4 regions of the Halomonas sp. DN3 genome follow, and region 4 is predicted to be linked to each of the others. Evidence: predicted binding sites of a transcription regulator. Region 4 holds the regulator's gene; each other region holds the start of a gene.

Region 1 (7,607 bases), 2.3 Mb from region 4:
AGTGGTCGAGGAAAGCCCGAGGCTAGCCAGGGCCATGCCATAGCCGAGCGCCGCGCCGGCAAGGACGTCACTGTAGTAGTGCAGTCCCAGACCCACCCGCGAGATGGCGATCAGGCCCGCCAGGGGCAGCAGCCAGGGCAGCAGGGCGGGGCTGTGTACCGCGACCAGGGTGCAGAACATCACCGCGTGCATGGTGTGGCCGCTGGGGAAGCTGTAGCGGTCCCTGGCCGGTTCGTTGCACTGGATGCTGCCGCCAAAGGTGATGAAGGGCCGCTCTCGACACAGACGGGTCTTCAGCAGCTTGTACACCGCGATCGCCACCACGGCGGTGACGGTGTATTCGAGCATCAGGCGCAGACCGATATCGCGGCCGTGGATCGCCGGCAGCGCCAGGATCAGCGCCACCCAGATCGGCCAGTCGCCCAGCTTGCTGGAGATCTTCAAGGTGGATAGCCAGGGGCGGTGAATGCTGAGGCCGGCGGTGCGCTGGCACAGTTGCCACTCGAGCATATCCAGGCGGTCGAACATCTGCGGGCTTTTAGTGGGCATGTCACATCTCCCTGGCGGTAAGTCGTCTTCTAGCGTCTTTTGTCGTCATGTGTCGTGCTAGGGCCCGCTGCCTGTGGTCTCCACGCCGCCACTCGCTCTGGCGGCGGGGTGTTCGCTCTGGCGGCGGGGTGTTCGAGCCACTGCCTGATCTAGGCCTTGGCGGGGTCCGACAGGCCGGTTCCCGACGTCAGGGCTTGGTGATGGGCGTCGAGGAAGGTCTGGGCGATGGACGGCCAGCGGTAGGCCAGGGCGCGTTCCCGGGCGGCGCGGCCCAGGCGGGCGTAGCGTGCCTGCTGCTGGCATAGCGCTGTCGCCTGTTGGCGGAATTCGGCGTTGTCACCGGCGGCGACGCTGACACCATCCTTGTCGGTGGTGATCAACTCGGCGCCGGCCGCGTGGCGGAAGGCTACGACCGCCAGGCCGCTGGCCATGGCTTCGAGAATGACGTTGCCCCAGGTCTCCGACAGCGAGGGAAAGACGAAGATGTCGGCGCTGGCGTAGTGGATCTGCATCTCGGCGGAATCGATGAAGCCGGTAAAGATGGCGTCCGGCAGGGCCTTTTCCAGCGATGCCCGCCCGGGGCCGTCGCCCACCACCACCAGGCGCATGTCGGGGCGCGCCTCGAGCATGTCGAGAAAGGTGTCGCGCAACAGCTCCAGGTTCTTCTCCGGCGCCAGTCGGCCCACGTAAAGCGCCACCGGCTGGTGCTGGCCGACACCCCAGCTGTCGCGCAGTTGCTGGCTGCGCTTGGCGGGGGTGAAACGATCGCCTTCGATGCCGCGTGCCATGACGCTGACGCGCTCGAAGCCTCTTTGCGCAAGCTCCCGGGCTTGCTGATGGGTCGGTACCAGGGTCGCCGCACAGCGATTGTGAAAATGCCGCAGGCGATTGCGTACCAGTGGCGCCAGCCACGGCAGACCATAGTCCTGGCAGTAGTGATCGAAGTTGGTGTGCCAGCCGCTGACCACGGGAATGTCCAGCTTTTCTGCCGCGCGCAGGGCTGACCAGCCCAAGGGGCCTTCGGTCGCTACATAGATGGCGTCGGGACGATTGTCGCGCCATAGCCTGCGCAAACGACTGGCGGAGGCCCAGCCGATACGCACTTCCTTGTAGCGCGGCATCGACATGCCGCGTACGCGAAGTTCGTGGGCCATCCCGGTGGCGGGTTCGGTGGAGCCGTCGACGGGGGCCGGCCGGACCAGCTGCAGCGTCACGCCAAGAGCACGCAGTTCCTGGCTGATGCGCCCCAGCGTATGGGCGACCCCATTGATATCAGGAGACCAGGTTTCGCTGACCAGACAGATGCGCATGGAATTCCTCGTACCGGTCGGGCCCCGTATGGCCCGCTCCCGAGACAGAGTGATGCTCCAGCATGACATCTCTAGGTCAGCGATATGAACAGGCTGTTACGGTGTCGACGGGGCCGGGCGACGGACAAGCGGTCTGTGCTTGCGTCGACTCGGCCCGCAGCGCTCAGCGAAGGATGGTGTCCGGGTCGATGGGCTTGCCGCCATGGCGCATGTCGAACAGCAGATCGTGGCGGCCGGTCGAGGCATGCTTGCCGACCACGCACAGAGGGGTGCCACGGCTGACCTGTTCTCCCTGCTTGACCAGCAGGTCGTCACATAGCGCGTAGACACTCTGCAGGTTGTCGGCGTGGTGCACGATCACCACCTGGCCCAGTTGGCGCATGCCGTCGGCAAACCGCACCTGGCCATCGGCAACGGCCTTGGCCCGGGCGCCCTCGTCGGTGGCCAGCAGCATCGGCTGCAGGCTGCCGCGGCTGTCCTTGCCGTAACGGCGCACCACCCGGTAGTCGTCCAGCGGCCAGGGCCAGCCACGAGCGTTAGAGGCGACCGGACCGGGATCCGGCAACGAAGCGGAGCGAGAGGGGCTGGACGTGCCTGAGCTGCTGCTGGACGATGAGCGGCTGGCGACCGATCGGCTGGCCAGCGGCACCTGGATCACCTGGCCGACCTTGAGGTCGGTGGCGCGGACGCCAGGGTTGGCACTCTGGATGCGCTGAGCGGTGGTGCCGAAGCGCCTGGCAACGGCGCTATAGGTGTCGCCGGGGCGGATCTGATAGCGATAGGGGCCGCCGGACGGCGCCCGCTCCTGATGAGAGGGCACCAGCAGGCGCTGACCCACGGCCAGGTGGCGGGCGTCGACACCCGGATTGAAGCGTTGCAGCCGCAATAGCGGTACGCCGGCGCGGCGGGCGATGGAGCCGAGGGTGTCGCCGCGCTGTACGCTGATCCAGTCGCCGGCAATGCTGCTGCCGGCGACGCTGGCGCTGCGTTGCGATGACGCAGGGGATGCCCCCTGACCGGCGCAGCCGGCCAGCAGCAGGGCGATCACCAGCGGTGCGAGTCGAGTGAGGCGTCCTTGTTCTGCCACAGGGCGTTGAGCCATGAGTGGAAGCGTTCCTTGTAGTGCGGGTCGTCGTGATAGCGCCCCTCCAGCATCCACGGCGCCACGTCGAGGCGGCGTGCATCAAGGCGAATGGCCTTCTCCTGGCCGCACAGAAAGCGCCAGAAGCTGGGTTGGCTCGACTGGTAGTCGATGGTGAGGTCGATGATGGCGTCGAGACGATCGCCAAGCAGGTTCAGTACCTGGGCGATGCCGCCGGCCTTGGGGCGCAACAGATGGCGAAAGGGACTTTGCCTGGCCTCGCGCTTGGCCGGGGTGAAACGGGTCCCTTCGACAAAGTTGATGATGGCAATGGGGACGTCGCGGGCGCGCTCGCACATGCGCTCGGTGGCCTTGCGATCGCGTTCGGCCAGGCGTGGGTTGGCGGCCAGGCGCTCCTTGCTGTAGCGGCGCATGAAGGGAAACTCCAGTGCCCACCAGGCCATGCCTACGACCGGGATCCAGATGAGCTGCTGCTTGAGAAAGAAGCGTGGCATCGGGATCTTGCGATGAAACGCCATCATCAGCAGGAAGATGTCGGTCCAGCTCCGATGGTTGGACAGCACCAGGTACCAGGCGTCCGGGCTCAGTCCCTCGGGCACCGACATGCGAAGATCGGGCTTGATCCAGTGACGCATCCACCACAGGTTGAAACCGATCCAGTTGAGGGCGATGGCGTTGAGCCCGGCCAGCACGCGCCGCTGCCAGCGCCGCCCGGGGGTGACCACCTTGAGCAGGGTCAGGATCACCAGCGGGATGGTCCAGAATAGCGTGTTGCCAACCAGCAGCAGAACGCTGATCAGGCCCTTGAGGGTCGACATTCCTAGGATAACCTCGCAACAGCAGATAAAGCGGGTGTCGCCAAGCCGTGACAGTGGGCGAGGCAGGCCCGCCAATCCTAATGGATCCGGTGCCGGCTGCCCAGTGCGAGGGTCCACGGCCATGTCGGCGTCATGCTTCTGAGAGGGTCGGTGTCTCGATATTGTCGACCAGTACCTGGAGCATGGCGCGGGCGGCCACCGACAGCTCATGGGGATTCCAGGTGACCACCCCCACGGCGCGCTCGATGACGGGATCCTTGAGCGGGCGGCAGACCGCGCCGGCCTCCTGCATCTGACGCAGGCACAGCGAGGGCACCGCGCTGACGCCCAGGCCATTGGCCACCATGCGTCCGACGCTGGCGAGCTGATGGGTCTCGAAGGCTACCTTGAGGGCCCCGTGTCGGGCACCGAGCTGCTGCTCCAGCAGGCGGCGTACCATGGAGGGCCGCTGCAGCGCCACGAAGTCCCAGCTCATCAGGCTTTCCCAGTCGAGGCTCGAATGCTGTACCAGAGGCGAGCGTGGGGGCAGCACGGCCACGAAGCGGTCGTGAAACAGCGGAGTGAAGTGCAGGCTGCCGGTGGCCTCTGGCTCGAAGGCGATGCCCATCTCCACCTGGCGCTGGCGCACCATGTCGATCACCTGCTCGTTGACCACGTCATGCACGGTGACGTTGATGCGGGGGTGCTGGCGGTGAAACACCCCCAGCGCCGGGGCCAGCAGATTGCCGGCAAAGGCCGGCATGGCGGCCAGGGAGAGCCGTCCAAGTTGCAGGGTGAAGCGTTGGCGCAGGGCGTCCTCGGTATTGTCCCATTCCACCAGCAAGCGCTTGGCCAGCGGCACCAGGGACTCACCTTCGGGGGTCAGGCGGACGCTTCGGGTCGTGCGGATCAGCAGTCTACCGCCTAGGCTGTCCTCGAGACCCTTGATCGCCAGGCTCAGCGCCGGCTGGGAGAGGTGGAGCTGTTCACAGGCCTGGGTGAAGCTCAGGGTTCTGGCCACCGCCAGAAAGGCACGCAGTTGCTTGACGGTCACGACATGCTACCAAGGTCAAATTTATTTAAAGATATAAATAATCAATAAATAAAACAAACTTAACAAATATATGGGGGCGAGCAACACTGCCTTCAGTGCTACCTTGAGGCAGGGCGGGGCACCGGAACGGTGCCGGTTCGCCACCTCTCCTTTCACTTTCATCGACAGACGAGGCGCCCCACATGGCCGGATTCGACAAGCGCGTGTATTCCTATGAAGAGGCGATGGACGGCATCGAGAGCGGTATGACGGTGCTGGCCGGAGGCTTCGGTCTCTGCGGCATTCCGGAGAACCTGATCGCCGAGATCAAGCGTCGCGGGGTCAAGGACCTCATGGTGGTCTCCAACAACTGTGGCGTCGATGGCTTTGGCCTCGGGGTGCTGCTGGAGGACCGTCAGATCAGCAAGATCCTGGCCTCCTACGTGGGCGAGAACGCCCTGTTCGAGCGTCAGATGCTCGACGGCGAGATCGATGTGCAGCTGACCCCGCAGGGGACCCTGGCCGAGAAGATGCGCGCCGGTGGTGCCGGTATTCCCGCCTTCTACACGGCGACCGGCTATGGCACCCCCATCGGTGAGGGCAAGGAAGTGCGCGAATTCAACGGTCGCCACTATATCCTTGAAGAGGCCATCGTCGGTGACTTCGCCATCGTCAAGGGCTGGAAGGCCGATCGCTACGGCAATGTGGTCTATCGCAAGACCGCCCAGAACTTCAATCCCATGGTCGCCACCGCCGGCAAGATCACGGTGGTCGAGGTCGAAGAGATCGTCGAGCCGGGCGAGCTGGATCCGGCCGAGATCCACACGCCCGGTATCTACGTCGACCGCCTGATCCAGGGCACCTTCGAGAAGCGTATCGAGAAGCGCACCGTACACCAGGGCTGATCAGGCGCATCGCCCTGACGCAACGACTTCTCCAAAGAACAGCAAAGAGGCATCAAGATGGCACTCACTCGTGAACAGATGGCGCAGCGTGTCGCGCGCGAACTCGAAGACGGCTTCTACGTGAACCTGGGCATCGGCATTCCGACCCTGGTGGCAAACTATATTCCGGAAGGCATGGACGTGATGCTGCAGTCCGAGAACGGTCTGCTCGGCATGGGGCGTTACCCCACCGAGGAAGAGGTCGATCCGGACATGATCAACGCAGGCAAGCAGACCGTCACCGCGCGTCCGGGGTCGGCGATCTTTTCCTCGGCGGAGTCCTTCGCGATGATTCGCGGCGGTCACGTCGACCTGACGGTGCTGGGCGCCTTCGAGGTCGACCAGAACGGCAACATCGCTTCCTGGATGATCCCGGGCAAGCTGATCAAGGGCATGGGCGGAGCCATGGACCTGGTGGCGGGTGCCGAAAACATCATCTGCACCATGACCCACGCCTCCAAGGACGGCACTTCCAAGCTGCTGGAGTCCTGCAGCCTGCCACTGACCGGTGCCGGCTGCATCAATCGTGTGCTGACCGATCTGGCCTATCTGGAGATCGATAACGGCGCCTTTATCCTCAAGGAGCGGGCACCGGGCGTCAGTGTCGAGGAGATCAAGGAAAAGACCGCCGGCAAGCTGATCGTGCCGGATGACGTCCCGGAAATGGTCTTCGACTGACCAAAACGCCCTTTGACCGGCGTCACCCTTGCCGAGCCAGCATGTTCTGCTGGTTGATACCTTGAGCGAGAACAAGGTTTTGGCACCCTTACAGCGGCCCGGCTTACGCCGGGCCGCTGGCGTTTGCGAGACCCTGTCGCGGTTGCCGAATTTATGACCATCTTGAGTCCGGTGCCGCAGTGATCGGGCTTTTGGACGGTTCAAACGCCTTGATGCACAGCTTTATCCACAGAATCTGTGGATGAACCTCGTGGGAGGGATGGAGAGTCTAGCCCTGGCAGGTACAATGCGGCGCCCAGGTCACTGGTCGAGACGGGCTCTCGGCCGGCCATTCGCCATCGCCACGGAGGTCTGTGTTGCGCGCACTCCCTGCCACTCTCCCGGTTCTGTTCCTGTGTGAGATCAGCTTCCTGCTGGGTCACGGTCTGATCATGACCCTGCTCGGGGTCCGCATGTCGCTGGAGGGCTTCCCCTCCCAGATGGCGGGGCTTCTGATGTCGAGCTTCTCGCTGGGGTTCGTGGCCGGAAGCTACTGGCTCGAGAAGCGCATTCGCAGCGTCGGCCATATTCGCGTGTTCGCCGCCTGTGCGGCGTCGCTGGCGGTCACCGCCATGCTTCATGGACTGTGGATCAATCCCTGGGCCTGGCTGGTCTGGCGGCTGATCGGGGGTGGTGCCACGGCGGGCCTGTTGATGGTCATGGAGTCCTGGGTGTCGGGGGAGTCCAGCAACGATAATCGCGGTCGCGTGCTGGGCTGGTACATGGTGATTTCGACCACCTCGCTGGCCGGCGGCCAGTGGATGCTCAACCTGGCCGACCCGGGCGGCCCGGTACTGTTCTCGGTGGTGGGGATGCTGTTTGCGCTGTCGCTGGTCCCGTTGTCGATTCATCGCATCCAGGGGCCCAGTCGTCACCACGACGTGACGCCGCGCAAGATTCGTCTGTCGACCCTGTATCGGCGGGCGCCGGTTGGCCTGGTCGGTGCCTTTACCGGCGGCCTGATGGTGCAGGCGTTCTTCGCCATGACTCCGTACTACGGTCAGGAAATCGGCCTGACCACCGCCCAGACCGCCAAGTTCATGGCGGTTACCACCCTGGTGGCGCTGGTCGCCCAGTGGGGGCTGGGACGGGTTTCGGATCGTCTCGACCGGCGTCGCGTCATTCTGTGGATGGCGATCGTGATGACCGTCACCG
Region 2 (7,607 bases), 560 kb from region 4:
CACCGCCTTGAGCAGGGCGCGGCGAATCATGCGCTTGGTCTGCTCGTCCAGGTAGGCGAAGTTGTAGCCGCTGTTGATGGCGGTGTTCATCGGACGTTCTCCTGGACGTTCTTGGCCTGGGCCTTTTCGGGATCGGCCTTGTCGCCATCGCCTGGTGCAGGACGTGCGCTGGCGGCTTGGGTGTCAGACACGGCCTCGGCCGTGGCGGCGGTACGCTCGGCGTGCTCTCGACGCAGGCGGCGAATCAGCTCAAGCTCCGACTGGAAGTCGACGTAGTGCGGCAGCTTCAGGTGCGAGACGAAGCCGGAGGCCTCGACGCTGTCGGCGTGGGCCAGCACGAACTCGGCCTGCTGGGCCGGGCTCTGGATCGGCTCGCCAAGCTCCTCGGCGCGCAGGGCGCGGTCGACCAGTGCCATGGCCATGGTCTTGCGCTCGTTGCGGCCGAAGGCCAGGCCGTAGCCCCGGGTGAACTGGGGGGCGGTGTCACCGCTGCCGGCGAACTGGTTGATCATCTGGCACTCGCTCATGGCGATCTCGCCGACGCACACCGGCCCGTCGAAGCCCTCGACCTCGATCTCGACCTCCACCGCACCCTGGCGAATCTCGCCGGCGAAGGGGTGGTTGCGCCCGTAGCCCCGTTGGGTCGAATAGCCCAGCGCCAGCAGGTAGCCCTCGTCGCCACGCGCCAGCATCTGCAGCCGGGTGGCGCGATCCACCGGAAAGTCGGGGGGATCGCGGGTGATGTCGTAGGGCTCGCTGCCGTCGTCCTCTTCCCGCTCGATCAGGCCTTCATGGTTGAGACAGTCGAGGATCTGGGGGCAGGCCTCGAGACCTTCCTCGGCACCCTGCGGCGCTGGTGTATCGGTCTCGACCTCCACGCCGGCCAGCAGCATGAAGTCGAGCAGCCGGTGGGTGTAGTCGTAGGTCGGGCCCAGCACCTGGCCGCCGGGCACGTCCTTGAAGGTGGCGCTGATGCGACGCTCGATGCGCATGGCGCCGGTATCCACCGGCAGCGTCTCGGCCAGCCTCGGCAGGGTGGTGCGATAGGCGCGCAGCAGAAACACCGCCTCGACGGTGTCGCCGCTGGCCTGCTTGAGCGCCAGGGCTGCGAGCTCGGGATCGTACAGCGAGGCCTCGGCCATCACCCGGTCCACCGCCAGCCCCAGCTGCTGCTGGACCTGGGACACCTCGAGTTCGCGCTGGTCGCGCTCTCCACGACGACGATCGGCCATCCAGCGATGGGCATTGGCGATGGCCTTCTCGCCTCCTTTCACGGCGACATACATCAGGCGGTCTCCTCTTGATGTTCGGCGTCGTCTGTTCCCGCCAATCCTGCGCCGGACAAGCCATCTCCGGACAAGCCAGCTCCCGACAGGCGGGTGCTGCGGGCGATGGCAGCGATGCGCACCCCACTGCTGACGAAGGCGTCCAGCCCTCGGGGGAAGTGGGCAAGATTGGCGGCGAGCACGCGCATCAACGGCAGCGCGCGCTCGGCGTTACCCAGCGCAAGGCCGCGCTGACCGGGTACCCCGGGACCGGACAGCCACCAGTCCTCGCCCTGCGCCAGCGCCTCGACCATCACGATCAGGGTGGTGCTGCGATCGGGCCAGGCGTCCGAGCCCAGCGCGAAGCCGTCCTCGCGGGACAGGGTGTCAGGGGTCACCAGGGCGAAGTCCGCCTGGGCCGGATCGTCGGTCAGTCGCGCCCCGGTGTGGAAGGCCAGGGCGGCGGCGAGGTTGGCGCGCGCAAGCCCCTCGTCCACCCACACCCGGGTATCGAGGTCGCACAGCGCCAGCAGCGCGCCCCAGGCGGCGGGCGAGATCGCTGCGCCGGCCGGAAGCTCCGGCAAGACAAGCTCGGTCAGGGTGCCGGGCTCGGACATGGCGCCGAGCAGCTGACGAAACAGCCGCTGGCTGTCGTGAACGGGATCAACGAGTCCCGGCCAGTCGTGGGGCCGGACGGCCTCGGAGGTCTGCTGGGTCATGTTCATTCGCCCCTTACCATGGTGAAGAAGTCGACGCGGGTGGCGGCGGCGGTCTGCGAGGCCTGGTTGCGCTGCTCATCGAGTTGCTGCTCGAGCGGTGCCATCAGTTCGCTGTCGATACGCCTGGCCCAGTGGTCGTGGTGGGCACAGGCGTCGACCAGGGCGATCAACTCGGCGTGGGCCTTGTCGCGACCACGCACCCAGCCATGGCCAAGGGTGCCGTCATCGAGGGCGACGCTGGCCCGGGTCAGGGTCATCTCGCCCAGGTTGAAGGCCGATCCACTGCCGCCCATGCGGCCACGAACCATCGCCATGCCGGTCTCGGGGCCACGCACGCAGCGGTGGCTCGCCTGGATGCCCAGGGACTGCCAGCCTTGCGCAAGACGGTCGAAAGGAGTCAACGCGAGCAGGCGATGACGTTGCGTCGGGGTCATGGTCGGTGTCATGAGAAGCCCTCGTCGTCGTGGGACTGCGGACGCTCGTCCGCGGGAAAGTCGAAGTGATAGGCCAGCCGATCGGCCCGTGCCCGACTGACGGAGATCTCCACCAGACGATCATCGGCATCGACGTTGTCACTGGTCAGCACCACCAGCGGCGCCAGGCGGGCGCACTGCAGCATGCGGCTGTCGTCGGCGTCGGCCTGGACCGCTTCCAGGCGCACCCGGGAGCGCCTAAGTCGCAGCCCGTAGTGCTGGTCCAGCAGCGCCCGGGTCGAACCACCGCGATAGCGATCCAGCCAGCCCGGCACCCGTTCGGGGTCGAACCAGTGGCGCAGCCGCAACAGCGGGGCCCGGTCGACGTGGCGCATGGTGTCGACACACAGAAGGCTCTCGCCCGGCCCACGCGCAAAGCGCTGGGCGATGGCCTCCGGCGGTACCGCCAGGCCCTGGGCCAGGCAGCAGGTCTCGGTGGCCAGGCCCAGTTCCGCCAGGTTGTGGGTGACCTTGCTGGCGGCGTTGACCGCATAGTCCAGGCGGCGGTCCACCACCTGGGTGCCACGGCCCTGATGACGAGTCACCATGCCGGCGGCCACCAGTTCGTCCAGCGCCCGGCGTACGGTGTGGCGGTTGACACCGAAGCGTCTGGACAGCGCCGCTTCGCTGGGCAGCAGATCGCCGGGTGAGTACTGCGCCCGGACTTCGCGCGAGAGGACATCGGCCAACTGGCGATAGCGCGGCGGGCTGCCTGCCTCGGTCACTTGTCTAGACATCTTTGCTCCAAAAAAAAGAGGTATCGGGTGGTGGCCGAAGCCACCGGCAGACCAGCCGTTCTGGTCTGCTGTGTCAGGTCTGCTGTCTCGGCTCTGTTGTGTCAGGTCTGCGGCTTCGGCTCTGTTGTGTCAGCCTAGATGAAGCGCTTGCGTACGAACTGCGAGGCCATGTCCAGCGCCGTCACGGCGATGATGATCACCAGCATGATGGTGGCCGTCTCGGCGTACTGGAATCCGCGCATGGTCTCCCACAGCGCCACCCCGATACCGCCGCCACCGACCATGCCGAGCACCGTGGCCGAGCGGATGTTGGACTCGAAGCGATACAGGCTCACCGAGATCCACAGCGGCAGCACCTGGGGAATCAGGCCGAACACGATCTCCTCGATGCGCCCGGCTCCGGTGACCCGAATGCCTTCCATGGGCCCGGCCTCGGCGGCTTCCACCGCTTCGGAAAACAGCTTGGCCAGCACCCCGGTGGTGTGGATGAACAGCGCCAGGGTCCCGGCGAAGGGCCCAAGCCCCACCGCCACCACGAACAGCATGGCGAACACCAGCTCATTGATGGCGCGGGTGGCGTCCATCAGTCGGCGCACCGGCTGGTAGACCCACCAGGGCACCAGATTCTCGGAGCACAGAAGGCTCGCCGGAATGGCGACCAGGATGGCCAGCAGGGTGCCCCAGATGGCGATCTGGATGGTCACCAGCATCTGCTCGATGTAGTGGCCGAGGTTGCCGAAAGCCGGGGGAAAGAAGTCGCCGGCCAGGGTCGCCATATTGTCGGCGTTGGTCACCAGCAGGCTCGGGCGCATCTCGACGCCCTGCCAGGACCAGGCCAGCACCGCCAGGCCGACGCCCCACAGCGCCAGGGTGGTCCAGCTACGCTTGGGCGGCAGGCTGATGCCGGAAAGTTGTGTCTGGGTGGTCATGCGTTTTCCTGGGGAACTTGAGAAAGCGGTGACAGCGTGAGCAGTCCAGGCCGCGCCGGGCCTTCGTCCCGGCGCGGCCTGGCGTCACATCAGCCGGCGTTGGCGGCAGCGTCCTCGGGCATCGCCTCGGCGGCCTGCACTTCCTTCATGCGCACGTCGAGATCGTCGAGCTGGCTGTCGATCTCGGCCAGTCGGGCCTCGCGATCGCCTTCGTCCAGGCTTTCGTCCTTGGCCACCTCGGAGCGCTCCTTGAACAGCGCCAGCTGACGGATCGGCAACAGCTGGTCGTTGTCGGAGGCATCGAAGCCAGACCACTGCAGCGGCTCGAGAATCGCCTGCTCTTCGGCGTCGTCGCCGTAGTTCAGGAAGAACTCACGCAGCTTTTCCTTGGTGGCGTCGTCCAGGTCGCCGCGCCACACCAGCGGGTCGGACGGGATCAGCGGCGACTTCCAGATCACCCGCAGCTGCTCGGCCTTGTCCGGCGCGGTCACTTCCAGACGCTCCATGCCTTCGGTATTGAAGGTGGCGACGTCCACCTGCTGATTGGCCACCGCCAGGGCGTTGGTCTCGTGGCTCGAGTTCAGGGTGCGCTTGAAGGCTGACGAGGCGTCGACACCGTTCTTGGCGAAGACGTAGTACCCCGGTACCAGATAGCCGGAGGTGGAGTTGGGATCGCCGTTGCCGAACACCAGCTCGGAGGCGTTGGCTAGGACGTCATCGACGCTTTCGATGTCGCTGTCCTGGTGGGTGATCATCAGACTCCAGTAGCCCGGGGCTCCGTTGGCCGCCACGGTCTGGGCGAAGATCTCGCCGTCGGCACGATCGACGGCTTCCATGGCCGACTTGTTGCCGTACCAGGCCAGGTCGATCTGATCAAAGCGCATGGCCTGGATCACCGCGGCGTAGTCGGTGGCGAAGAAGGGCTCGACCTCCATGCCGATCTGCTCGGACATGTCGGCCAGGAACGGGTCCCACAGCGGTGCCAGATTCTGGCTGGCCTCGGTGGAGATGATGCCGAACTTGAGGGTCTCGGTCTCGGCGGCGGCCAGCTGGGCGCTGGCGGCAAGGCCGATACCGACGATCAACGGCAGCGACAGGCGACGAAAGGATGCGAGAGACATGGGATTCTCCTGAAGGTTATCGGTCGTTGTGGGAACAGGTGTCGCAGGATGTGGTGGCTCAGCTATGGACGACCTGCGCCGAGACAGCCGCCTGGGCCTGGGTGTAGCTAGGCTCACGCAGCGGTGACGGCAGGTCGGGTTGACTGCCGGCACGCAGCTCGTCGAGGCCGGCGTTCTCGTACAGGGTCTTGAGGCGTGCGTCGGTCAGCTCGGAGGTCTTGCCGTCGAAGTACAGGCGCCCATCCTTGAGCGCGATGGCCCGATGGCAGTAGCGCCGGGCGATATCGACCTGATGCAGGGTGATGACCACGGTGCGGCCATCCTCGGCGTGAATCCGCTCGAGGATCTCCATCACCTCCCGGGCGCTGCGCGGATCCAGCGAGGCGATGGGCTCGTCGGCGAGGATGACGTCGGCGTCCTGCATCAGCACCCGGGCGATGGCCACCCGCTGCTGCTGACCGCCGGAAAGGGTGTTGGCACGCTGGTAGGCCATGCCCTCGAGGCCGACCCGAGCCAGGCACTGAAGGGCCCGTTGGCGTTCCTCGTCGCTGAAACGACCGAGCAGCGCCCGCGCCCTCGGCATGCGCCCGAGCTGGCCGATCAGCACATTGGTCAGCACGCTGAGGCGGTTAACCAGATTGAACTGCTGAAAGATGTAGCCGACCCGGCAGCGCTGGCCACGGCTGGCCCGGCGAAGGCGACCGCTGGCCTGGATCTCGCGCCCCAGCAGGCTGACGCGGCCACCGCTTTCACGGTTGCAGCAGGTCAGCCCGACCAGATGACGCATCAGGGTGGACTTGCCGGAGCCGGACGGGCCGATCAGCGCAACGATCTCCCCCGGGGTGATCTCGAAACTGACATCCTCGAGCACTCGGCTATGGCCGAAGTTCTTGTTGAGTCGCTCGACGATGATGGTGGGAATGGACATGACGCCTCTCCTCTAGGAATGGCGCCAGTCTGGACATCAAAGATGAAGGCCAGTTGTCTAGACAATGTCATTGAGATGACAAATTTCCCTGTACACGGAGCAAGCGCTCCGGTACTACCTCGCCAGAGGTATAAAAAACAAGGAGTTGGGGGCGGCTGTCATGCGGCGGTCACGTCATTGCCGCCGATTCGTCATACTCAGGCAGGGCGACCTGTCGACGAAGACGTCGTCCACTTGTACGAAAAGGAAGTTGGACAAGACGCCCTGGAAAGGGCTGCAAGGAGGCACCTGCAAGCGGCCAATCGCCACGCCCATAGCGCCAGGCGATAGAGGCCATAAACAGGCTTGAAGGGAAAACCGGCGGCTTCGGCGCCAGACTGAATCCGACACATGATCCCACGGAGGCATGTCATGCAGCATCTCAGTCTGGAGCCGGGCGCCCTGGAGGTCAGCGACCTGGCGGGAATGCGTCGGTTCTTCGAGACGACACTGGGCCTTCGGGTGCTGGTCGCCAGCGACACTGGGGTGACCCTGGAATTGGGAGGCGGCGAGAACACCCAGGTGCTGATGTTGCTGGCGAGCCACACCCCGACGCCGCCGAGAACACTGAATCTCGAGGTCGACGCCGCCAGCTTTCCTGCGCTGCGTCGACGCCTGGAAGACTGCGGACACGAGTGCGGCTTTGTACAGAGCTGGGAGGGAGACAACAGCACCTCGCGTCAGTGCGCCTTTCGGGTGGTGCTGTGCCGGATGCCGGAGGGGCACTGGCTGAGGCTTACCGCCATCGATCCGGCCCGCTGCGCCTCATCGACCCGAGAGGTCCGGGCCTGACGCTGTTGGTCAGTCATGTCCCTCGTCCCCCTCGTCTTCTGACAAAAGCCGCTGGCGGCGTTCGTCACGGAACTTCTGGACACGGTTGTTGCGGTATCGACGGGCAATCGCCACTACCAGCGCCACCACCAGCATCAGCCCCAGGGTGAGCCCCTGCCACGGGCGCGGGTGGTCCAGGGTGGTGCCGAGCACAAAGATCATCACGAAGCCGAGGGCCTGGCTGCCGATGGCCAGGGCGCGCAGGGGGTCGAAGGTCTTGGGTGGTGACATCACAGATCCTGATCAGAGAGATGGCTCGAAAACCGATGGCCCGGCAGGCGGCTCGAGATGACAGCGCGCATCGGGCGCAGTAGCCTTGCCGGATCGAGCCCACCAAGTGTACCTGCTCGCCTGCGCATTTTCGTGCTTTCGCGTTTCCCCAATGGAGTTCGCCCCATCCATGGATGCCATCGCCATCGGACCGGTGCTAGTGAGCCTGCCGCGTCTCTACGCCCTCGTCGTCACCCTGTTGCTGCTGGCCGCCAGCGCCTTCCTGCTGGGCCTGCCCCGCCGCCGCCACGGTCGCTGGTTCAACGGCCTGATGCTGGCTTGGCTGGTCGGCGCT
Region 3 (7,607 bases), 610 kb from region 4:
CGCAGGCGTACTGATCGCTGATCGCGACGATCTCCTCGCGGCTGTCGCCCACGATGACCTCACCGAAGTCGCGCCAGGCAGCGTGAACGATATCAGCGTTAGGCATGTCGTCAGCGACTTTCGGCAGAATCTCCATCACTTCGCGGGCGGTCGCTTCGCTTGTGCTGAACAGCCACACCGGTGAATTCGGGCCGTGCTCGGCCTGGGACACCAGGTCGACGGCGATGGTCATCGGGTCGGCGGACTCGTCGGCGATGATCGCCGACTCGGTGGGGCCGGCAAACACATCGATACCCACTTCACCGAACAGCAGGCGCTTGGCTTCGGCCACGTAGGCGTTGCCGGGACCGACCAGGATGTCGGCCTCGCGGCCACCGAACAGGCCGAAGGCCATGCTGGCCATGGCGTGGACGCCGCCCATCTCGAGGATCATGTCGGCGCCGGCCACATGCATGGCGTAGGCCACCGCCGGGTTGATGCTGTCGCCCCGGGGCGGCGAACAGGCCACCACGTGTTCGACACCGGCGGCCTTGGCGGTGGCCACGCTCATCAGCGCCGAGGCGGCGTGAGCGTAGCGGCCGCCCGGCACATAGCAGCCGGCGCTGTGTACCGGCAGCACACGCTGACCGAGCAGCACGCCCTCTTCGGTCTCGATCTCGAAGGAGGTCAGGCTGTCACGCTGGGCCTCGGCAAAACGGCGGATCTGGCGGTGGGCGAAGTCGATGTCGTCCTTGACCGACTGGGGCACGCTGTCGATCAACTGACGCCGCTTGTCGTCGCTCAACACAAAGTCGCCGGTCCAGCCGTCAAACTTCTCGGCGTATTCGCGCACGGCCGCCTCGCCGCGGGCACGAATATCCTCGAGCATGCCACGCACCGCTTCCGTCACGCGCTGGTCTTCGGCGGCAACGCCAGCGGCGGCCTCCGCCTTCTTGAGATGACGAATGGTCATTGTTGTCTCCGAATAACGTCGTCGAGGGCGCCCGAACTCAGCGGGCGCCTGCCCTGAAGCGCCCTGGGCCTAGCCCTTGTAGTCGGGGAAACCGAAGGTATCGGGATAGCCGAACAGCGCAACGGCGCCGCCGGTGTGCAGGAAGACGACGTTCTCGTCCTGCTTGAAGTGGCCCTGGCGGATCAGGTCGATCAGCCCTGCCATGCCCTTGCCGGAGTACACCGGGTCCAGAAGGATGCCTTCGTGACGGGCCAGCAGGGTGACCGCCTCGATCATGCTGTCGGTGGGCACACCGTAGCCCTCACCCACGTAGTCGCAGTTGGCGACCACCTGTTCGCGGCTGACGACGCCGGACAGGCCGAGCTTGGCTTCGGTCTTCTGGGCCAGGGCAAAGACGTTGGCTTCCTGCTTGTCCTTCGGCGCGCGAACGCCGATGCCGAGCACCGGGATACCGGCGTTGCAGGCGCTGAGGCCGGTGACCAGGCCCGCCTGGGTGCCGGCGCTGCCGGTGGCGTGGACCAGATGATCGATGCGCAGACCCATGTCGTTGGCCTGGGCCAGAAGTTCCAGGGCGGCATTGACGTAGCCCAGGGCACCGATCTCGTTGGAGCCGCCGCCGGGGATGATGTAGGGCTTCTTGCCTTCACTCTTCAGACGATCGGCCAGGCCTTCCATCTCGGCGGCCATGTCGGCACCGCCCGGGCGCTTCTCGACGCTGGCGCCGTGGAGCTGATCAAGGAAGACATTGCCGTTGTAGTTGTAGTTGGGGTCCTCGCTGCCGGTGCGGTCTTCCAGCAGAATGTGGCACTCGAGCCCCAGCTTGCAGGCGGCGGCCACGGTCTGGCGGGCGTGGTTGGACTGGGTGGCGCCCTGGGTGATGATGGTGTCGGCGCCCTGTTCCAGGGCGTCGGCCATCAGGAATTCAAGCTTGCGGGTCTTGTTGCCCCCGGTGGACAGGCCGGTGCAGTCGTCGCGCTTGATCCACAGGCGTGGACCGCCAAGCAGCTTGCTCAGGTTGTCCATGGGCTCCAGCGGGGTGGGCATATGGCCGAGACGGACACGGGGGAAACGGGACAGGTGCATACGGGCCTCCAGGCGAGTCATTGTTGGCATTGGCGTGCTCTCTTGACGACCTACGTCGAAAGACACAGCAGGCCTGAAGGCCTGCCCTCGAGCGATCGCTTCCAAGTTAAGCCTCGCCTGGAACATGAGACCAATGCCAAGGTGCTCGCCAGCTGTTAAATTTTTGCATAGCCACTGCTTAGACCCGGCCGCTACCCACCAAGGCAGACCAAAACACCAATGAAGATCGAATGGATAGAGGATTTTCTCGAGCTTATCGAAGCGGGCACCTTTTCCCAGGCGGCCGAACGGCGCCACGTCACCCAGCCGGCATTCTCGCGCCGTATCCGCCAGCTGGAAGAATGGCTGGGGGTGGCGCTGATCGATCGCAGCGCCTCGCGCCTGGAGTTGACCGCCCACGCGCGGGCGTACGAGCCCCAATTGCGAGAGTGGCTGGCACGCCTTTACGCCATGCGCAGTCGTCTCAGAAGCGATGCCCGCCAGGGGCCCAGGGCCATTCTGACCACCCAGCACACCCTGACCGTCAGCTACCTGCCGCGTCTATTGCGCCACCTGCGTCATCACGCGCCTGAGGTGGGACTGCAGATCACCTCATCCGACCGCAGCCAGTGCATCCACGACTTCGAGCAAGGCAAGGCCGACCTGTTGCTGTGTTCAGAGCTGGAGGGCGCTCCCCTGTTCAGTGGCAGCGATAGCGTCGAGCGGCTGTCACTGGGCGTCGAACGGCTGTTGCCGGTGTGTGCGTCGGATCATCACGGTGGTCTCATGCACGAACTCGAGGAAGGTCAACGACTGCCCTTGATCGGCTACGATCCGGACAGCTTTCTTGGCCAGGCCCTGGCGACGCCTTACCTGCTCGATGCCCAACGCCACTACGAGATCGAACTGGTCTGCGAGACCGCCTTCACCATCGGCATTCGCCAACTCGCCCTGGCCGGTCTCGGCATCGGCTGGCTACCCCACGGGTTGATCGAGGAAGACCTCGAGAGCGGCAAGCTGATTTCCTTGCAGGAAATCCTCGGCGGCCCCTCTCTGGAAGTGGCCTGCTATCGCCATCGCGACGAAGCGGCAGTGGCAGCCCCCCTGTGGCACCTGCTGGAAGAACGCCCTCCCGCGGTCTAGCACTCCCCTGCAGTTCGAAGCCCCTCGATCTCGCACCTCAAACTCCCTGAGGGGCGGCGGAAAGCGTCAGCTCGATGGCGTCGTGGCGCCAGTACTCATCATCACAGTCGATGGCACGGCCGTTCTGGTCGTGGTTGATGCGGGTGATGCGCTGGGCGGGGCTGCCGCGTACCGCGTTGAGCGCGCTGGCGGCGTCGCTGGAAAGTACACAGGTGCCGAGCTCGTAGCTGACCCGCCCGACCCGGATGCCGTACTCGCGGCGGTAGAGCTCGGTCAGCGATTCCCGCGCCAGATCGAACTCCAGAATGGCGGGAAAGCAGCGCGGCAACAGATGGTGTTCCACGTAGAGCACCCGGCGTTCGTCCACCAGCCGGGCACGACAGATGCGGTAGACGCGCTCGCCTTCGGCGAGTCCCAGCCGGCGGGCGACCGTGACGGGCGCGATCACTTCCTCGGCACTGAGCAACAGGGTGCGGGCGCTGCGCTGCTGGGATCGCACCATCTCGTGAAACGGCAGGCAGGCCAACAGGTCATAGCGTAGCCGTGGCGGCGACACGAACCAGCCGCGCCGATTCTCGCGATACACGCAGCCCTCCGCCTCCAGCTCATTGAGTGCCTCGCGCAGGGTGATGCGGGTGGTCTGGAGGCGCGCCATCATGTCTCGCTCGCTGGGCAGACGGCGATCGCCCCGTGTCGAGGCCAGACTCAGCAAGGGCGCAAGACGCTCGCGCAGGCGATGGGAGGGTGAGGCGTCGTGCGAGGTGTCGTCAGGGACAGTAGGCAAGGCGGACTCTCGAAGCTCTGACCAGGATCGCCGCCGGGCAGTATCCGGCGGCGTCCAGCTTTCTGGTATAGACCAAAGAAGGTTCAACGTAATTTCAGCAGTCTAGTGGCAAGCCGGTGACAACGCGATGACAGTGCTCGAACGAGTCGGGTTTTTCGTCCTTTACCTAGCTCATATGGACTGAGACGAGACTGCCACGCAACTGACACGAGGCTGTCACGCTAGCTCCTTAGGGTGATCGTCAACGGAAACTGATCTAGACCAGAAAGGCGCATCGGTTTCCGTCGACTTCACGCCCCTGACCCGGAGACCCTCCCGTGATCGTCACTTCTCTGCGTTACCCGACCCTGACCGCCCTGGCCTGCGCTGGCCTGCTGTCCACCGCCGCCCAGGCAAGCACCGCCGAGCTTGAGTCACTGATCGAGGCCGCCAAGCAGGAAGGCCGCGTCGACAGCGTCGGCATGCCCGACACCTGGGCCAACTGGAAGGACACCTGGGCCGACCTGGAAAGCGTCTACGGCCTGGCGCACACCGATACCGACATGAGCTCCGCCGAGGAAGTCGCCAAGTTCAAGGCCGAGGGCGAGAACGCCACCGCCGATATCGGCGATGTCGGCTTCGCCTTCGGACCGATCGCGGTGCAGCAGGGGGTGACCCAGCCCTACAAGCCCACCACCTGGGACGAGATCCCCGACTGGGCCAAGGACGAAGATGGCCATTGGATGCTCGGCTACACCGGTACCATTGCGCTGATGATCAACAAGAACCTGGTGGAAGAGGACCAGCGCCCGAGCTCCTTCGCCGACCTGCGCGAGGGTGACTACTCGGTATCGGTGGGCGCCGTGGGCCAGGCCTCCCAGGCCAACAATGCGGTGCTCGCCGCCGCCTACGCCGCCGGTGGCGACGAGGGCAATCTGGCCCCGGGCCTTGAGCTGTTCGCCGAACTGGCCGAGCAGGGCCGACTGTCGCTGGCCGACGTGTCCATCGCCAACCTGGAGAAGGGCGAAGTGGAAGTGGCCCTGCTGTGGGACTTCAACGCCTTGAACTACCGCGACCAGATCGACCGTGACGCCTTCGAGGTGGTGATCCCCTCGGACGCTTCGGTGACCTCCGGCTATGCCACCATCATCAACACCCACGCCCAGCACCCCAACGCCGCCAAGCTGGCCCGTGAGTACATCCTGTCCGACGAAGGGCAGTTCAACCTGGCCGAGGGCTACGCTCGCCCGATCCGCGCCGACCACCTGACCCTGCCCGACGATATCGCCGCCAAGCTGCTGCCCAACGAGCAGTACGCCAGCGCCCGCCCGATCCAGGACTTTGCCGCCTGGGAACAGAGCGCCAAGGTGCTGCCGCGCCAGTGGCAGTCCGAGGTGCTGATCCACCAGCAGTGATCAAGCGCTGAGGACAGCGCCGCTACGTCGATCGACCGCTGAAGACAGTGCCCAAGGGGCCTGTCTTCAGCGCATTCCACGCCATTTCGCGACAGCGCCGCGCCCTGTATTGCCGCGCGGCCGGGAGTCATCATGACCAGACCCGTCATACTGGTGGTGCTGGACGGCCTCAATCACGCCGTCGGCCATCACGCCATGGGCCACTTGAGCGCCCTGGTGGAGGCCGGACGCGGCTACATCACCCACCTCGACTGCGAGCTGCCGGCCATGTCTCGGCCGCTCTACGAGTGCCTGCTGACCGGCGATCGCCCGGTGGACTCCGGGGTAGTGCACAACGACATCGTGCGCCGTTCCCATGGCACCAGCCTGTTCGACCTGGCCCGCGGCCAGGGCCTTGCCACCGCAGCGGCGGCCTATCACTGGGTCAGTGAGCTCTACGTCAAGGCACCCTTCGAGCGCACCCGCGACCGCTTCCTCGACGATCCGGCGGCGGCCATCCAGGCCGGCATCTTCTACTGGCAGGACCACTATCCGGATGATCACCTGTTCAGCGACGCCGAGGCCCTGAGGCAACGCCACGCGCCGGACTTCCTGCTGGTTCACAGCATGAACATCGACGACACCGGCCACCGTCACGGCGGCGACTCGCCCCAGTACAGAAACGCCGCCCGCCACGCCGACATCGCCCTGGCCGATTATCTGCCACGCTGGCTGGCCGACGGCTGCCAGGTGATGATCACCGCCGACCATGGCATGAACGCCGATCGCTCCCACTCGGGCCTGCTGGAAGAAGAACGCCGGGTGCCGCTGTGGCTGTTCGGCGACGCCTTTGCCGACCCCGCCGAACGGGTCATCCGCCAGACCCACCTGTGCGGCACCCTGGCAAGCGTCCTCGGGCTCTCCCACGACAAGCCCTGGCATCCCGAGCTGCTGGCCGCGACCAACACTGCCAGCGTCGCATCCACCGCGAACGCCACCTGCAACGAGGAGGCCGGATCGTGAAGGCGCCCCTACCGGCCTGGCTGTGGCTTGTGCCTTTCGCCGTGATATTCACCGCCTTCCAGCTGGCGCCGATGGCCTGGGTCGCGATCAGCGCCTTCAACGTCAACGGCGACTGGGGCCTTGGCCACTTTCAGGAGATCGCCCAGTCGGCGTTCTTCCGCCAGGCGATCTGGAAGAGCCTGACCATCTCGCTGGTGTCCAGCGCCATCGGCCTGGTCATCGCCACCCTGACCTGCCACGCCCTGGTGCGTTCCGGCGGACGCCTGAGGCGAGCGATGATCGCCTTCACCAACATGACCTCCAACTTTGCCGGCGTGCCGCTGGCCTTCGCCTTCATCATCCTGCTGGGGGCCAACGGCGTGCTGACCCTGGCGCTTCAACGACTCGGCATCATCGAGGACGTGCGTCTTTACTCCACCGGCGGGCTGATCGTCATCTACACCTGGTTCCAGATTCCGCTGGGCATCCTGCTGCTGTTCCCGGCCTTCGCCGGCCTCAAGGCGGAATGGCGTGATGCCGCCAGCCTGCTCGGCGCCGGGCGCATCGCCTACTGGCAGCGCATCGGCCTGCCGGTGCTGTGGCCGGCCCTGGCCGGCACCTTCACGGTACTGTTCGCCAACGCCATGGGCGCCTACGCCACCGTCTACGCGCTGGTCAACACCAGCTACAACCTGATGACCATTCGTATCGCCAACCTGGTGGCCGGCGACCTGTTCCTCGAGCCCAATCTGGCAAGCGCCCTGGCGCTGATCCTGGTGCTGCTGCTGGTGCTGGTCACCCTGGTCCAGCAGTGGCTGTTGAGAAGGAGTGCACAGCATGGCTCACGCTGAAACCCTGCCGGCTCACAAGGGCCCGACCGCAGCGTCGCTGTCGGCGACCTTCAATCCCTACGCCTGGATCGTCGGCAGCGTCTTCGCGGTGCTGGCCCTGCCGCTGGTGGCGACCCTGGGTTACGCCCTGGCCACCCGCTGGGGCGCGACCCTGGTCCCCGATGGACTGACCCTGGCCTGGTTCGTGGAGCTGTGGACCACCCCGCGCTTTGTGGCCGCCTTCGCCCGGTCGCTGGCCGTCGCCGTGGGTGCCCTGGTGCTGTCGCTGGTGCTGGTGATGCCGGTGGCCTTGCTGGCCCACACCCGCTATCCGTGGCTGGACCGCTGGATGAACACCCTGATCCTGATGCCCTTCGCGGTGCCCCCGGTGGTGTCCTCGGTGGGGCTACTCAAGCTCTACGCCGGCGGCCCGCTGCCGCTGGTGGGCACCCCCTGGATCC
Region 4 (7,607 bases):
TCCTGGAAGCGTAGTTCCAGATCGAGATCCACCGGCAGTCCGCGCTGACTCTCGATCCCCGTGGGACGCATGCGATAGTGGCGCGCGATGGACAGATCTTCGGTGGCGATGCCCCAGTCGAGCCCACCCCGGTCTTGCAGACGTTCGCGGAATCGCGCCTTGCGCTTGAAGGCCCGCTTGAGCATGACGCCCAGCAGCCAAAGCATCAGTCTCAGGGTCATGTTGCCTCACCGGTCGACGGGTAGGCGCGGCCCGCTACCGGGCCGCGATATCGATCCACCGCCTGGAGGACAGGCGGTGGTAGTCGTCACCTCAGCGGGCGACTGCGTCCTTGAGCCCCTTGCCGGGCTTGAAGGCGACTGTCTTGCTGGCGGGAATCTTCAGCGGCTGGCCCGTCTGAGGGTTCTTGCCGGTGCGGGCGGCACGCTCGCGCACGGTGAAGGTGCCGAAGCCGATCAACGACACGTCCTGGCCGGAAGACACGCTACCGGTGATTTCGTCGAGGATGACGTTCAACACCTGGCTGGCCTTGTCCTTGGATAGATCGGCACGCTCGGCAATCGCCGCGGCGAGTTCTGGCTTGCGCATACAGCCCTCCTGGTTTGGCTTGATACTCCGGTGCCGTGACACCGGCATCATTGTTATGGAAACACTGTCCGAGTGTCCACACGGGCAGTCCCCGGCCCTGCGCCGTGACAACAGGGTCGTTGTCCACGACGATGGACATCACGGTGCGCTCAGCGCTTCCTGACTGTCTTTCGACTAGCGAGAGCCACCGCCGACGGGACCTTGCCTCTTCCATCGATACGAAACCGGCGATACGACACCGGCCAGCCACACGTCGTGGCGGTCGTCCCCGATAGAATTACCCTGCCTCGGTGGCACCTTCAACGACGGCTGTATCGCGTACAACCCGCGCCGTTGACGAACCTAGCCTAGCAACGGCGGTGCCGCCCGCGCCAGTTCGACTTTCCGACGAACGCATTTTCCCGTCAACGCAAAGCCCTGCAGACGCCCTTCGTCATCCTCGGCCAGGGCGCTGATATCCTCGCCGTCGGCCTCGATTCGCCAATGCACCTTGTCGGTCATCGGCGGCAGCGCCACCACCGGCAGCAGCGGCGTCTTGACCAGCACCGGCCAGGGCCCGTAACGCACCTGGGTGGGACGACCGCACAGGGTCGCAGCCAGCGCCTTGGCCGAAGCCTGCAGCGGCTGCACGTACATGGCATTGACACCGTCCACCGAGGCCACATCACCCAGCGCATGCACACGAGGATCGGAGCTTTTCAGGTAACGATCAACGACGATAGCCCCACCATCTGTCGCGATACCGGCCTCTCGCGCCAGCCGAGAGCGCGGCTTCAGACCGGTAGCCACCAGCACCATATCCGCCTCCAGCTCATGGCCGTCGTCGAGGTGCACGCCGATGTCACCACCGGCACCTTCGAGCCTGCTCACCAGACGGCCATGGATGACGTCGATGCCGGCCTCGATGAAGGCCTGGCTCAGGGTCTGACCCAGTCGCCGGGGCAGCAATCTGGGCAACAACGAGGGTTCAGGGCCGACCAGGCAGACGCGATGACCACCGGCGTGCAGATCGTTGGCAAATTCACAGCCGACCAGTCCGAGGCCGACGATGGCCACCCGAGCCGGGCGCCCCAGCGCCTCGAGGCCCGCCGAAAAACGCCGATAGTCGTCGAGATCATTGATCGAGAACACCCGTCCGCCCAGGGCATCGGGAATCTCGAAGGGCGCCACGGGGCTGGCACCGGTGGCCATCACCAGATCCGACCAGGGCAGGCGTTCCTGGCCCAGGCTCAGGGTGCGCGACGCCAGATCGATGGCATCGACCCTGGTGTGGGGACGTACCACCGCGCCCAGTTGGTCGGCCAGTTCCAGCGCCGAGCGCGCGGCCAGCCGGTCCGCCGCCAGGCCCTTGGCGAAGCCGGTGGACAGCAGCGGTTTGGAATAGTCATCGCCTGAGTCGGCGCTGATCAGGGTGATCGGTCGGTGGGCGTCCAGCGCCCGCACCTGGCGTGCAAGGCCTATGCCCGCCATGCCGGTACCGATGATGGTCAAGGGTCCTTGCATCGCTTCCTTCGACTCTGCCGACGACCGCCGGGCGGTCGCTGTTGAAGCTGGGCCGGCCCGCACGGGGCCACACCAGCGGGTGAGTGCTGGGCCACATGGTACACTATGCGCCGACCGACCGGAGCACCGCCCTCCGCTGACGACAGCCCTGCCGAGGCCGCATGACACAGCTTCCTTCCACATTCCGCTCCCAGATCGAGCGCTCGGGGTCCGAACCGGGTAATCCCGCGCCAGCCACAGCCTCTTCGCCGAATGCCGAAGCGGCCGATATCGTCGACCCCGGCTGGGTGTCGCTGGCCTCCGGTGGCATCGCGGTGCCCGCTGGCTGGCACGCCTGGCTGGCCTCGCGGGACTCCCTGACCGAACGCCTGATCGAGGCGGCAGGCGCCGGGCACTTTCGCGTACGCCTGCTGGCGGAGGCCAAGGGCCTGCCGTGGCCTGACGAGGCTCGCGTGCTGGGCCTGGCCAGCGACGAGCAGGCCTGGCTGCGCGAGGTCGCCCTGTGCGTGAACGAGGAGCCCTGGGTGGTGGCGCGCAGCGTGGCACCGATCGTCGAGCGTCACGACGCTCCCTTCGAAGGCCTCGGCGAGACCTCTCTCGGCAGCTGGCTGTTTCGCCAGCCCGATCTCGAGCGCAGCGCCATTCAGATCAGCCACATCACGCGGCCGATCCACGGCTATACCGGGCTGTGGCAACGCCGCTCGGTATTTCGTCACAGCGGCTGGGTGCTGCTGGTGCAGGAGAGCTTTATGCCGGCCATGGGCCGGGCGTTGTCGCTGCCGGCCTCTGCCACCGGCTGACTCCCTGTTGTCGCCCGCTTCGGACACCGAGGCGCCAACCATGGCGTGGGCTGACGGTAGCCCGCCGAAGCCCTGTACGGATGATGATGGCCTGCTGGTCTTGTCGTGCCGGTCGAGCCTGGCTGGGCTCGCCTTGCTGGTCATGGCCGTCGGCTCGCGCTAGGCTGCGCCAAGGCTTCTCGGCGATGTTTCTCCGAGGAGCGTCTGTTGCCCGACTTACGCCTTATTTTCGCCTGACCTGCGCCAGAGCATGAGAGAGACCGATGGATCGTTCGCTGCTGCGTCCCCCTGGATACCTGAACCGAATTCCCGACTTTCTGGCGCTGATGCGTCTGGATCGCCCCATCGGTACCTGGCTGTTGATGTGGCCGACCCTGTGGGCGCTGTGGGTGGCCTCCGAGGGCATTCCGGCCCGTGACACCCTGCTGATCTTCGTCGCCGGCGTCTACCTGATGCGAGCGGCGGGCTGCGTGGTCAACGACTACGCCGATCGCCACTTCGATGGCCACGTCAAACGCACCAGGAACCGACCGCTGGCTACCGGCCGCATCAGTGAGCGGGAGGCCAAGGTGCTGTTCGTGTGTCTGCTGGGATCGGCCTTCGCGCTGGTCTGGCTGACCAACGGCTTTACCGTGTGGCTGTCGTTGATCGGAGCGGTGCTGGCCGCCAGCTATCCCTTCATGAAGCGCTACACCCACTTCCCCCAGGTAGTGCTGGGCGCGGCCTTCTCCTGGGCCATTCCGATGGCCTTCGGCGCGGTGCTCGGCGAAGTCCCGATGGTCGCCTGGCTGCTGTTTACCGCCAACGTGCTGTGGACGGTGGCCTACGACACCGAATACGCCATGGTCGACCGCGACGACGACCTCAAGATCGGCATCAAGTCCACCGCGGTACTGTTCGGTCGCTGGGATACCCGCATCATTGCGCTATTGCAGCTGGCTACCCTGGGGCTGCTGGCCTGGGCCGGCAGCCTGCTGGCGCTGGGCGGCTTCTTCTGGCTCGGCTGGCTGGCCATGGGCGCGACCTTTGTCCACCAGCAGCGGCTGATCAAGAGCCGTGACCGCGACCGTTGCTTCCAGGCCTTTCTCAACAACCACTGGTCGGGCCTATTGCTGTTCGCCGGACTCGGACTGAGCCTCTATCCCTCCCTCGGGTGAGGGAAATGCCCGTCTCGGTCGCTCGACAATGGATACAATGTCATCTAATTGTCACATTGACGTGGTGTCATTTGTCACCGTCGAGTGTAAGACCCTGACCAAGAGGCTCCCGGGATGACCGCCAAGACCGTACTGATCGTCGATGACGAAGCCCCGATCCGCGAAATGATCGCGGTGGCGCTGGAAATGGCCGACTACCGGGTGCTCGAGGCGGACAATGCTCAGGCCGCCCACGCCATCATCGTCGATGACCAGCCAGACCTGCTGCTGCTGGACTGGATGATGCCGGGCACCAGCGGCATCGAACTGGCCCGCCGGCTCAAGCGCGAGGAAACCACCGCAGAGCTGCCGATCATCCTGCTCACCGCCAAAGGTGAGGAGGACAACAAGATCCAGGGCCTCGAAGCCGGCGCGGACGACTACATCACCAAGCCATTCTCGCCGCGAGAACTGGTGGCCAGACTCAAGGCAGTGCTGCGCCGCGCCACTCCGCGGGGCGTCGAGGACCCGGTGGAGGTGGAAGGCCTCAAGCTCGACCCGGTCAGCCATCGCGTCAGCGTCGACGGCAAGTCACTGGACATGGGCCCCACCGAATATCGCCTGCTGCAGTTCTTCATGACCCACCAGGAGCGCGCCTACACCCGTGGCCAGTTGCTCGATCAGGTCTGGGGTGGCAACGTCTACGTGGAAGAACGTACCGTCGACGTGCATATCCGCCGCCTGCGCAAGGCCCTGGGGGAACCCCATCAGCAACTGATCCAGACCGTACGCGGTACCGGTTATCGCTTTTCGGCCAAGGTCTGAGCGAGCCATCGACGCAACGCAGCACCAGGAGGGATGAGGTGAACGGAGCCGAGAACTGACGTGGGTCGTCTGTGGAGACGAGAAGTCTGGCGCCTGGCCGTGCTGGTGGGTCTCGGCGCCTTGCTGGGCTGGCCCTTCTCGCTGTCCAGCGTAGGCATCGGCCTGGGCCTGGCGCTTGGGCTCAGCTATCACCTGCGCAACCTGCACGCGATGCACGACTGGCTGACCCACCGCCCCCAGCAGGAACCTCCCACCGCCAGTGGCCTGTGGGGCGAGCTGTTCGATCGCCTCTATCGCTACCAGAAAGGCCAGCGGATCACCCAGCGCCGCCTGCGCTCGACCCTGCAGCGTATCCAGGAATCGTCCGAGGCGATGCGCGACAGCGTGGTGATGCTCGATCGCCACGGCGACCTGGAGTGGTGGAACAGCTCTGCCGAGCGCATGCTCGGCCTGAAGCCGGCGCTGGACCGCGGCCAGCACATCACCAACCTGCTGCGCGACCCGCGCTTCGTCGGCTACTTCAATGCCCGTGACTACCGCGAACCGCTGAGCCTGCCCTCCCCCATCGACGAGAACATGATCCTGCAGTTCCAGATCACCCTGTACGGTGACGATGAACGCCTGGTCATGGCCCGCGATATCACCCGTCTGCATCGCCTGGAACAGATGCGCCGCGACTTCGTCGCCAACGTCTCCCACGAGCTGCGCACGCCGTTGACCGTGCTCACCGGCTACCTGGAGACCTACAGCGACATGGCCGGCATGCTGCCGGAGCGGCTGGGCAAGGGGGTCGCCCAGATGCAGAGCCAGACGCGCCGCATGCAGAATCTGGTCAACGACCTGCTGCTGCTGTCACGACTCGAGAACGACCAGGGCGGCAGCGATCACGTTCGCCTCGACCCCACCACCCTGCTGCAGGCGGTCAAGCGCGACGCCGAGGCGTTGTCAGGCGGCCGCCAGCAGATCGAGGTCGTCGTCGAAGAATCGCGCAGTCTCACCGGCAGCGAGAAGGAGATGCACAGCGCGGTCTCCAACCTGGCCTTCAATGCGGTGCGCTACGCCGGTGACGGCGCCCATATCACGCTACGCTGGCGTGCCTACGGCGAAGGCGCCTGCCTCGAGGTGGAAGACGACGGCGAAGGCATCGATCCGAGGCACCTGCCACGCCTTACCGAACGCTTCTACCGGGTCGACAAGGGCCGCAGCACCGCCACCGGTGGTACCGGCCTGGGGCTTGCCATCGTCAAGCATGTGCTGCTGCGCCACGAGGCACGCCTGGATATCGACTCCCGACTCGGCGAGGGCGCAACCTTCCGCTGCATCTTTCCCTCGAGCCGGCTGGCAGCGGCCGACCCAGTGGCGCTCGGCCGCGCCGGCGCTGTGCACTAGGGCTTGTCTGAAAAGTGCCTGCGCTCGTCGACTTTTCGGACAGCGCCTAGGCCCCGCCAGAACGAACAGGGCGTGCTCCCATCAGCTCCTGGGCCCCAGCAGGATGACCGCGGCACCCACCAGACACAGCACTCCCCCGATCAGGTCCCAGCGATCCGGCAGGCGCTGCTCGACCCACCACAGCCAGCCCAGCGACGCCACGATGTAGACGCCCCCGTAGGCGGCAAAGGCACGCCCGGCGTAGTCGGCATCGGTCTGACTGAGCAGCCAGGCGAAGGCCACCAGACTCGCCACCGCGGGCAGCAGCCACCATGCCGAGGCGTCATCTCGCCACCAGCGCCACACCGCAAAGCAACCGGCGATCTCGGCCAGCGCCGCCGCGATATAGAGCAAAAGACTTGGCAACAGCGCCGTCATGGCCACTCCCTGCTATCCCCTTTTGACGCCGTACGTTCATCGACAGCGCCGACAGTGCTTCTCAACGCCTTACAACCAACAACAGCGCCGATAGCAGTGCTCAAACTGCTGCTCAACGCCTTACAACCAACAACAGCGCCAATAGCGGTGCTCAAACTGCTGCTCAACGCCTTACAACCAACAACAGCGCCGACAGTGCCTCTCAACGCCGAACCACCGGCAACTGCCGATAGTGCTGATCCCACATCAGCACCGCACCGGCCACGGCTCCGGGGATCAGAAACAGGTTGGCCAGCGGGATCCAGGTGATCAAGGTCACCAGGCCACCGAAGCTGAGACTCGGCCACCAGCGCGCCGACAGGCGCTTGCGCATATCGGCGAAGCTGACCTTGTTGTTGTCCATCGGGTAGTCGAGGTAGGTGATCGCCATGACCCAGGCGCTGAAGGCCGCCCATAACAGCGGCGCGATCAGGTTGACCACCGGAATCCAGCTCAGGATAAACAGCCCGATCATGCGCGGCAGGATATAGGCCAGCTTCAACAGCTCCCTGCCCAGGGCGTCGAGACCGGTCTTGAGCCAGCCACGATCATCGATGGGCTCGCGGCCGGTCAGCTCGACCTCGGCCCGGGCCGCCAGGAAGCCGTAGAAGGGGGCGGCGATCAGGTGGGTGACCAGGGTAAAGCTGAAGAACACGATCAGCACGAGGCTGACCACGAACAACGGCCAGATCAGCCAGTCGAGCCATTCCAGCCAGCTCGGCACCATGGCCATCCAGCTATCGAGCCAGCCACCGAACTCACCGAGCACGTAGCTGAGCATGCCGGCGTAGACCAGCAGGTTGACCAGAATGGGAAGAAACACATAACGACGCAGGCCCTGGCTATAGACCAGGCGGGTTCCGCGGCGGACCGCCTCGAGGGCATTCAGCATGACATCGATCCTTGGCAG

What was found. Region 4 encodes PhoB, which activates phosphate uptake and scavenging genes when phosphate is short. Its sites were predicted from a motif close to TGTCATANNNNTGTCANA; they were not measured.
Region 1: NKF27_RS09715 (glycosyltransferase family 1 protein) is a predicted target of PhoB. The motif match lies at 1,921-1,938, and genes of this name have one in related genera.
Region 2: phnC (phosphonate ABC transporter ATP-binding protein) is a predicted target of PhoB. The motif match lies at 6,236-6,253, and genes of this name have one in related genera.
Region 3: NKF27_RS18165 (UTRA domain-containing protein) is a predicted target of PhoB. The motif match lies at 4,057-4,074, and genes of this name have one in related genera.

What each region holds. Positions count from the first base shown of each region.
Region 1 is NZ_CP099965.1:2,253,158-2,260,764, forward strand. It holds gene NKF27_RS09710 (phosphatase PAP2 family protein) at 1-549, opposite strand, end outside; gene NKF27_RS09715 (glycosyltransferase family 1 protein) at 699-1,859, opposite strand; gene NKF27_RS09720 (LysM peptidoglycan-binding domain-containing protein) at 2,023-2,961, opposite strand; gene NKF27_RS09725 (acyltransferase) at 2,904-3,779, opposite strand; gene NKF27_RS09730 (LysR family transcriptional regulator) at 3,910-4,812, opposite strand; gene NKF27_RS09735 (CoA transferase subunit A) at 4,995-5,696, shown strand; gene NKF27_RS09740 (CoA transferase subunit B) at 5,754-6,413, shown strand; gene NKF27_RS09745 (MFS transporter) at 6,770-7,607, shown strand, end outside.
Region 2 is NZ_CP099965.1:4,259,592-4,267,198, forward strand. It holds gene NKF27_RS18355 (alpha-D-ribose 1-methylphosphonate 5-phosphate C-P-lyase PhnJ) at 1-90, opposite strand, end outside; gene NKF27_RS18360 (carbon-phosphorus lyase complex subunit PhnI) at 87-1,286, opposite strand; gene phnH (phosphonate C-P lyase system protein PhnH) at 1,286-1,984, opposite strand; gene phnG (phosphonate C-P lyase system protein PhnG) at 1,987-2,430, opposite strand; gene phnF (phosphonate metabolism transcriptional regulator PhnF) at 2,427-3,194, opposite strand; gene phnE (phosphonate ABC transporter, permease protein PhnE) at 3,329-4,123, opposite strand; gene phnD (phosphonate ABC transporter substrate-binding protein) at 4,213-5,244, opposite strand; gene phnC (phosphonate ABC transporter ATP-binding protein) at 5,303-6,172, opposite strand; gene NKF27_RS18395 (glyoxalase/bleomycin resistance/dioxygenase family protein) at 6,584-7,003, shown strand; gene NKF27_RS18400 (hypothetical protein) at 7,013-7,273, opposite strand; gene NKF27_RS18405 (TlpA disulfide reductase family protein) at 7,443-7,607, shown strand, end outside.
Region 3 is NZ_CP099965.1:4,216,700-4,224,306, forward strand. It holds gene hisD (histidinol dehydrogenase) at 1-952, opposite strand, end outside; gene NKF27_RS18155 (D-cysteine desulfhydrase) at 1,022-2,035, opposite strand; gene NKF27_RS18160 (LysR family transcriptional regulator) at 2,255-3,157, shown strand; gene NKF27_RS18165 (UTRA domain-containing protein) at 3,195-3,941, opposite strand; gene NKF27_RS18170 (ABC transporter substrate-binding protein) at 4,259-5,335, shown strand; gene NKF27_RS18175 (alkaline phosphatase family protein) at 5,468-6,337, shown strand; gene NKF27_RS18180 (ABC transporter permease subunit) at 6,334-7,167, shown strand; gene NKF27_RS18185 (ABC transporter permease) at 7,154-7,607, shown strand, end outside.
Region 4 is NZ_CP099965.1:4,823,403-4,831,009, forward strand. It holds gene NKF27_RS20830 (hypothetical protein) at 1-221, opposite strand, end outside; gene NKF27_RS20835 (HU family DNA-binding protein) at 313-588, opposite strand; gene NKF27_RS20840 (FAD-dependent oxidoreductase) at 931-2,091, opposite strand; gene NKF27_RS20845 (chorismate lyase) at 2,253-2,891, shown strand; gene ubiA (4-hydroxybenzoate octaprenyltransferase) at 3,155-4,048, shown strand; gene phoB (phosphate regulon transcriptional regulator PhoB) at 4,163-4,852, shown strand; gene phoR (phosphate regulon sensor histidine kinase PhoR) at 4,913-6,241, shown strand; gene NKF27_RS20865 (YnfA family protein) at 6,323-6,658, opposite strand; gene cysZ (sulfate transporter CysZ) at 6,861-7,589, opposite strand.